Ruminococcus albus AD2013: one gene and its partner. The protein of the gene in region 1 interacts with the protein of each later gene in a pairwise test. Links are inferred from orthologs where the notes say so. Each region holds a gene or a part of one and is shown in the gene's direction. Other genes may lie near its edges.

Region 1 (4,407 bases):
TTTCCATTTGAAGAAAAGACCAAACTGGCAGATACATCTGTACACGAGCAGACCATTGTTGCTGTAGACCTTGGGATCAACACCGCAGCTACGGTTTCCGTAATGCGTTCAGATGGCACTATTCTTGGAAGGCATTTTTGTAAGCTTACCAAAGAAACAGACCATCTTATGCATTGTGTTAACCGTATAAAAAAAGCTCAGCAGCGTGGTAACTATAAAACACCAAGGCTTTGGGCAAAAGTCAAAGGAATCAATCACGACATTGCCACTAAAACTGCTGCCTGCATCGTAGATATAGCCGTTCTTTATAATGCAGATGTTATTGTATTTGAGCATTTAGACAAGAACGGTAAGGTCCGCGGTTCTAAAAAGCAGAAGCTCAAGCTGTGGCGCAGTCAGGAAGTTCAGTCTATTGTAACGAATAAAGCTCACAGACTAGGTATGAGAGTAAGCCATATCTGTGCATGGAATACGTCACGCCTTGCCTACGATGGCAGTGGTTTTGTACTTCGTGGTAAATTTGGTGGTTTCAATACCTATGAGCTATGCAAATTTCAAAATGGCAAGACCTACAACTGTGATCTATCTGCTTCGTATAATATAGGGGCAAGATATTTCATACGTGAAATATTAAAATCCTTGGATGAGAATTCAAGGTTGCTCATTGAGGCTAAAGTACCTCAATGCAGTAAGAGAAGCACCTGCACGTTCTCTACCTTAGTTAACCTGAATGCGGAATTTATTGCTCAAACAGCATAATTTTCTTAGTTCAGGCTGTATGGTAGAAACGTAGTCCGCCCACCTAAAGTGGGCGTGTCCGCTAGGACACTATTGGAAGCACGCGACTTTAGTCGTGTGAGGCTTCACTATGAACAAAAATAATCTAATATTTAAATCCCTCACTTGACAAAATCTGTTTTTCTGTTATAATATACCCATATAACTCAGCAAAAACCTGTCCGCAGGAGGTCACTATGAAAATAATCTGCAAAAAATGTCTGCTGGCGGATATCGACCGTGATGCTTATACCGAAAAACTCATGGAGTATATCGCCGCTGTTCCCGAGGATAAGCGCGTGGACGAGGAAGAATATCAGCGCCGACTTACACTGTGCAAACAGTGCGAACAGCTTTCAAACGGTATGTGCGCTGTCTGCGGCTGTTATGTGGAACTCCGTGCGCTGAAACCCGAACAAAGCTGTCCCGGGGAAGGCAAATACTGGTAAATAAATAGCTTTTTAACTGTTCTCTGTTTTTGCGGAGAGCAGTTTTTTATTGCCGCGAACATTTTTAGTACAGAAAATTGTACTGTATTTCATTTTTTATAAAAATCTGTTGTAATCTGAAAATAAATATGTTATAATCAATACATGGATAATTCGTGAACGAATAAGGAGGAGCACCCCTATGGAACAGAACTTCATAAAACCACCCGTGGAGATCAGATATGCCGACCAGCTGAAAGTACTGCGTGAAAACGATAATGGCAAAAAGCCCGAAAACTGGCTGCTTTCACCGAAGGCAGCACGAACTTTCATACTCGGCGGTGAGGTGGATACCCCCGAGGGCAAAGTAAAGATACCCCGCAAGTTCTACGGCAACGACGCACTCGTTGAAAGATGCATTATCACCCTTGCGGGCAGCCGCGGACTTATGCTTGTGGGCGAACCCGGCACAGCAAAGACCATGCTTTCCGAACTTCTGTCAGCCGCCTGCTGCGGTGTCAGCACCAACACAGTTCAGGGTACGGCGGGCACCACCGAGGATATGATAAAGTACAGCTGGAACTATGCCCTGCTGCTTGCAAAGGGTCCCTGCCGCGAAGCCCTCGTCCCCTCGCCACTGCTTGTTGGAATGGAGAAAGGCATATTTGCCCGCTTTGAGGAGATAACCCGTACTCCCGCCGAGATACAGGACAGCCTTATATCCGTGATGAGTGACCAGATACTCAATATCCCAGAACTGGGCGATGAGGGCCTTGTTCAGGCAAAACGCGGCTTCAATATTATTGGCACTGCCAACACCCGCGATAAGGGCGTAAACGAGATGTCGGGCGCTCTTAAAAGACGTTTCAACTTCGAGACCGTTGAACCTGTAAGCGATGTAAGTCTTGAAAAGGAGATAATTATCCGTGAAGCCGAAAACATGGCTAAGGCAGGTCATATCGACTGTCCGATAGATACCGATGTGGCAGAACTTCTGGCAGTAACTTACCACGAACTCCGTGAGGGCAAAACAGCCGAGGGCACCGTGGTTGAAAAGCCTGCCGCTGTCATGAGTACCGCGGAAGCTGTATCCGTCTATTATCAGACTATCAGCCACGCATGGTATTACGGCGACGGCACAGCGGATATGGGCATACTGACAGAGAATCTTCTCGGCGCGGTGTGCAAGGAGAATAAGGACGACCTTGAAAAGCTGAAAGCATATTTCAGAACAGCAGTCAAGGAGAAAGCGAAAAAGGTGGGCGGCGTATGGACGGAATATTCAAAGACAGCCTCTTTACTGAGATAACGGGTGAAGCAGGTGAATTTCTGAAATACGATACTTCACGCAGACTTCTGTTCTTTCCCGTAAGGCACCACAGCCCTGTTTGTTCCTATCAGCTTCTTCGTGCGATAGAGGAATTCTCACCCACAGCGGTACTGGTGGAAGGTCCCGAAAATGCCAACGACCTTATCTCCGTGCTGACCGATGAACGCACCGAACTCCCGGCGGCTTTCTACTACTTCTACAAGGATAAAAAGAAGCTTGTCAGCGAAGATGCCGAGGACTACAAGTGCTACTATCCATTCCTCTATTCCTCACCCGAATTCAACGCACTGGCAGCCGCTGCGGCAAAGGGTATCACTGCCGCATTCATCGACCTGCCTTACAGCGAGATACTCATACACACCGCAAAGGGCAAGGGTCTGCGCAAAGATGCTGAAAAGCACAGCTATACCGATGACACCCGCCTTATACGTTCTCAGTTCTACAAAAGGCTCTGTGAGAAAACAGGCATACGCAATTTTGAAGAATTCTGGGAGAAGTATTTTGAGATAGAGGGTCTTAAACTCACACCCGCCGAATTCTGCAAAAATATGCACACTTATTGCGTGCTGACACGCTCTCAGGAAAAGGATGCCGAGCTTGAAGCAGAGGGCACTCTCGCCCGCGAAAGGCATATGGCTCTTCGAATAAAAGAAGCCCTTGACAAGGGCGAAAAAGTTCTTGTGGTAACAGGCGGACTTCACAGCCTCGGGCTTGCGAAGCTGATGCATAAGGGTAATTTCAAGGCTGAAAAGCTACACAAGATGACACCTGATATTCAGGGCTCTTTCCCCACGGCTTATTCTTACGAAGCCGCAGATGCACTCCACGGCTACGCATCGGGCATGAGATGTCCCGCTTTCTATGACAGCATAATGAAGCGCATCGTAAACGGCGCAGATTCGGCGAATGTCTATAATGATGCCACCCTTGAACTGCTTATAAAGACAGCCAAGGAAAGTTCCCAAAAGGATATCCCCATATCAATAGCCGATATCACTTCCGCAGAGACCGTTATGTCAGGTCTTGCCGCTCTCAGGAACGTGAGCCAGTGCGGTCTTTCGGAACTTGCCGACGGTATCACCTCGGCGTTCATCAAGGGCGAAAAGACCATATCATCCGCAATGCCCCTTGATATAATGAAACGCCTTGCAACAGGGGATAGTATCGGGCGTATCGGCGATAAGACCCATGTACCGCCCCTTGTGGCAGACTTTGAAAAACAGTGTGATATTTTCAAACTGAAATACGCCAGCGTTATCCCGCAGGAGGCTGACGTACCTCTGTTCCTCGGTGAAAGAGGTCTTGCCCTCAGCCGATTACTGCACAGGCTGACTTATCTTGATACAGGCTTTGCTACCCTGACAAAAGGTCCCGACCTGAAACGCGGCAGGGACAGGAGCCGTGTGCGTGAGCTATGGAAATACCGCCGCACTCCGCAGGTGGACGCTTCTCTAATCGACCATACCGCCGACGGTTTCACCATTGAAGAAGCCTGCACCAATCTTGCGGCACGAGCCCTCAACGAGAACCGCCGCTGTCAGGACGCGGCACAGACCGCAATAGACTGCTTCCTCATGGGCATACCACTCACCGACCATCAGAAAGAACTGATTTATGATATAGTTTCCGAAGACGGCGATTTCTTCTCCATTGGCGAGGGTCTGCGCTGTTTCGCCAGACTCTGCGATCTGCAAAAGCTGTACGAATTTGAGGACAGTTCTTCCTTTGCCTGCCTTGAAAAATGTATGTCAAGCCTTATCCCCGCACTGCCCGCAATGGCGAATTCTCCCGAAGATAAAGCAGTTGATGTGGTGGATATCATGCGCCTGATGTACAGCCTGACAGGCAGTATGCTTGAAAGCTGGCGGGGTA
Region 2 (4,301 bases), 1.0 Mb from region 1 along the record:
AAGGGCGGACTTAACGATGCGCAGACCGCGCAGATAGACGACTATCTCAGGGTACACGAGATAATAAAGGTAAAGGTGCTGGATAACTCGCTGTACACCGCAAGGGAAGCAGCTGAGGAACTGGCAGAAAAGATAAATGCCGAGGTAGTACAGGTGATAGGTTCAAATCTGGTGCTGTATAAGCGCAACGAGGAAGAACCTGTTATCAAATTCAAGAGCAAATGATGAACATAGGCGTATACGGCGGCACTTTCGACCCCATACACAAGGGTCATGCAAGGCTGCTGGAGCTTGCAAAAACTCTTGGGGGACTTGACAAGGTGATAGTCATGCCTGACAGGATACCGCCACATAAAGTCAGGGAGAATATGGCTTCTCCTGAGGACAGGATTGAAATGTGCAGGCTTACTTTCGCAGGGCATGATGATATCGAAGTCAGCGACTGGGAGATAAGGCAGGAGGGCAAAAGCTACTCCGTGCTGACACTGCGCCATTTCAAAAAATTGTATCCCGAGGACAGACTGTGGTTCATAATGGGCAGCGATATGCTGACTACCTTTACACAGTGGTACTGCTACGAAGAGATACTCACACTGGCAGGGCTCATATGTCTGACCAGATACAGCGGCGACGATGCCGAACTTGAAAAGGCAGCGGAAGAACTCCGTGCTAAAGGCGGAGATATAAAGATACTTCCCGCCGATGCTTTTGAGGTATCAAGTTCACAGTTGAGAAAGCTTATCGCGCAGGGCGAAGACTGTGAGGGGTATCTTGACAGCAGGGTGAGAAAGTATATAAACAGCAAAGGTCTTTACAGAAAGCGTGAGGGGTAAAATTGAAAGAATCCAAACAGATAGGGATATACAAAAAATATCTCAGGGAGCATTTATCAAAGAAGAGATATACACATTCGCTGAATGTGGCATTTTCCGCAGTTGAACTTGCCAAAAAGTACGGCGGAGACAGCGATAAGGCGTATACAGCAGGACTTCTCCATGATATAGCCAAGGAGCTTCCCGCTGAAGAACAGCTTGAACTTGTGATGGCTTCCAAACTCGATGTAAGCGAGATAGAAACGAAAGCGCCCCCGCTTTTTCACGCAATAGCAGGAGCAGAACTGATACAGACACTTTTCGATATCCGCGATGATGAGATAATAACGGCTATACGCAGGCATACCGTTGCGGCGGGCGGCATGAGCAAGCTTGATGTTATAATATATCTTGCAGACCTCATATCCGCTGACAGGGATTACAAGGACGTGAACCGTATGCGCAAGCTGGCAGACAAAAGCCTCGAACGTGCCATGTGCGAAGCCCTCAGATTTTCCATATCGGATTCCGTCAGCAAAGGCAACACTATCCCCGCAGCAACGCTGGACGCTTACAACGAGTACATAAAGTATATGAAAAAGTAGGTATATACCATAAGTCGATTGACAAAGATAAACAGGCATGATATAATAAATCGAAGTTTTATCAACTGATACAGGAGGAATAACATGGCAGAGTTAACTACCGAGCAGAAGCTGGAAATAATAGTAAAGGCGCTGGATTCAAAGCGCGGAGAAGATATACAGGCAATAGGCATAGGCGATCTTACGATACTGGCTGACTACTTCATCATAGCAAACGGCGGTTCCACCGTGCAGACAAAGGCTATGGCTGAAGAAGTTGAGTTCAAACTCTCTCAGGAGGGTATTGAACCTCATCATACCGAGGGCTACGGTCCCAACAACTGGATAGTGCTGGATTACCGCGATATCGTGGTACACGTATTCAACAAGGAAACAAGAGACCAGTACAAGCTGGAAAGGCTCTGGACTGACGGCAAAGAGGTCGATATCTCAAAGTTCGTGACCAAAGAGGCATGACTCCGGAGCGGGGTATACGTGATGTATATCCGCGGCGGCTTTACATTTGAAAAAAAATATGCTATAATAGAACGTGATATTTTTGCTTTGGAAAAGCATAAACTATATACAAGGAAGATGAAACAATATGAGCAATTACGATTTCAGTGCCATTGAGAAAAAATGGCAGAAGTACTGGGAAGAGCATGAAACTTTCAAGACTGATGTATGGGATTTCAGCAAGCCAAAGTTCTATGCGCTGGATATGTTCCCTTATCCGTCGGGCGTGGGTCTGCACGCAGGTCACCCCGAAGGTTATACCGCTACTGATATAGTATCCCGTATGAAGCGTATGCAGGGCTATAATGTACTGCACCCCATGGGCTATGACTCCTTTGGTCTGCCCGCAGAGCAGTATGCAGTAAATACAGGCAACCACCCCAACGGCTTCACTCAGGAGAATATCAAGACTTTCTCCAAGCAGCTGAAAGAACTGGGCTTTGACTATGACTGGTCAAAGATGATTGCAACCTCCGACCCCGCTTTCTACAAGTGGACACAGTGGATATTCAAGCAGCTGTATCTGGACGGCTATGCTAAGTATATAGATATGCCTGTAAACTGGTGCGAGGAGCTTGGTACAGTTCTTTCCAACGATGAAGTCATCGACGGCAAGTCCGAGCGCGGCGGTTTCCCTGTTGTAAGAAAGAATATGAAGCAGTGGGTCATCGACCAGCCTGCTTTCGCTGAAAAACTGCTGGAGGGTCTGGACGAGATAGACTGGCCCGAATCAACAAAGAGTATGCAGCGCAACTGGATAGGCAAGTCCACAGGTGTTGAGGTAGAGTTCGATATCGTTGGTGGAGGAAAGTTCTCCATATTCACCACTTGTATCGAGACCATCTACGGTATCACATTCATGGTTCTTGCTCCCGATGGTGAGATAACCGAGAGACTTCTTGACAGAGTTCAGAACCGCGATGAAGTCCAGGCTTATATCGACGAGACAAAGAAGAAAAATGATATGGACCGTACCGAGCTCAACAAGACAAAGTCAGGCTGCGAGCTGAAGGGCGTTACTTGTATAAACCCTGTAAACGGCAAGGAAGTTCGTATGTTCATCGGCGATTTCGTACTTGCAAGCTACGGCACGGGTGCAGTAATGGCAGTACCCAGCCACGATCAGCGTGACTTTGAATATGCTGTTGCTCACAATATAGATATGATACAGGTAATAGACGGCAAGGACGGTCATATCGACGTTACAGGTGCCGCTATGGAAAAGGGCGAGTACCTTGGCAAGGGTTACAAGCTGATAAATTCGGAGGAGTTCACAGGTCTGACCGTTGAAGAAGCTAAGGAAGCCATTACCGTTAAGCTGGAAAAGATGGGCAGAGCAAAGCGCACTGTAAACTATCATTTCCGTGAGTGGATATTTGCACGTCAGAGATACTGGGGCGAGCCCGTACCTGTGGTACATACAGAGAACGGCATACATGTACTGGATGATGAAGAACTGCCTCTGGTACTGCCCGAGCTGGACGACTACAAGGGCAAGAACGGCAAAGCTCCTCTTGAAAATGCAACCGAGTGGAAGCAGTACGACCACAACGGCATAAAGGGCGTAAGAGAAACATCTACCATGCCAGGAAGCGCAGGTTCAAGCTGGTACTTCCTGAGATATATCGACCCCAACAACGATAAGCAGTTTGCAGACCCCGAGCTTCTGAAGCACTGGATGCCTGTTGACCTCTACATCGGCGGACCCGAGCATACCGTAGGTCACCTGATATACTCCCGTATCTGGAACAGATACCTCTACGACAAGGGTCTTGCACCTACCAAGGAGCCCTTCAAGAAGCTGGTACATCAGGGTATGATACTGGGTTCAAACGGCATCAAGATGGGTAAGCGTTTCCCTGAGTTCGTTGTAAATCCCTCGGATATCATCAGAGATTTCGGTGCTGATACCCTCAGACTTTACGAGATGTTCATGGGACCTCTGGAAGTTTCCAAGCCCTGGAGCCAGAGCGGTGTTGAGGGTGCAAAGAAGTTCCTCAACCGTGTATGGAATTTCTTCACCGAGGATAAGAACCTCACCGACGATAACGACGGCGCACTCACAAAGGTATACCACCAGACTGTTAAGAAAGTCACCGACGATTTCGAGACACTGGCATTCAACACAGCCATCGCACAGATGATGATATTCGTCAATGCGGTATACAAGAACGGCACCTGCCCCAGAGAGTATGCTGAGGGTCTTATCAAGATGCTGTCCTGCATCTCGCCTCATATCGGTGAAGAGATATGGAGCATAATGGGTCATGATGATACCATCGCTTTTGAGAAGTGGCCTACCTACGACGAAGCACAGCTGGTAGAGGATACCGTTGAGATAGTCGTACAGGTAAACGGCAAGATCAAGACAAAGCTGAACATTGCCAAG

Evidence for each region. The genes of interacting proteins can lie anywhere in the genome.
Region 2: the proteins of N773_RS0106710 (region 1) and rsfS interact in binary tests that used the Escherichia coli proteins (3 or more experiments, as listed by UniProt). The link is inferred for Ruminococcus albus AD2013 from one-to-one orthologs.

Annotation. Positions count from the first base shown.
Region 1 is NZ_JAGS01000001.1:1,517,697-1,522,103, reverse strand. Bases 539-3,460 are described here. They hold N773_RS0106710 (ATP-binding protein), read left to right. Parts: upstream 539-1,407; coding sequence 1,408-2,514; downstream 2,515-3,460. Other genes in these bases: N773_RS0106705 (DUF5682 family protein), read left to right, coding at 2,475-3,460; N773_RS0106715 (DUF6171 family protein), read left to right, coding at 975-1,226; N773_RS0106720 (IS200/IS605 family element transposase accessory protein TnpB), read left to right, coding at 539-759. Also shown: more of N773_RS0106720, read left to right, coding at 1-538; more of N773_RS0106705, read left to right, coding at 3,461-4,407.
Region 2 is NZ_JAGS01000001.1:2,527,740-2,532,040, reverse strand. Bases 372-3,187 are described here. They hold rsfS (ribosome silencing factor), read left to right. Parts: upstream 372-1,501; coding sequence 1,502-1,873; downstream 1,874-3,187. Other genes in these bases: leuS (leucine--tRNA ligase), read left to right, coding at 2,001-3,187; yqeK (bis(5'-nucleosyl)-tetraphosphatase (symmetrical) YqeK), read left to right, coding at 836-1,417; nadD (nicotinate (nicotinamide) nucleotide adenylyltransferase), read left to right, coding at 372-833. Also shown: N773_RS0111240 (YhbY family RNA-binding protein), read left to right, coding at 1-225; more of nadD, read left to right, coding at 222-371; more of leuS, read left to right, coding at 3,188-4,301. UniProt on the Escherichia coli protein: Functions as a ribosomal silencing factor. Interacts with ribosomal protein uL14 (rplN), blocking formation of intersubunit bridge B8.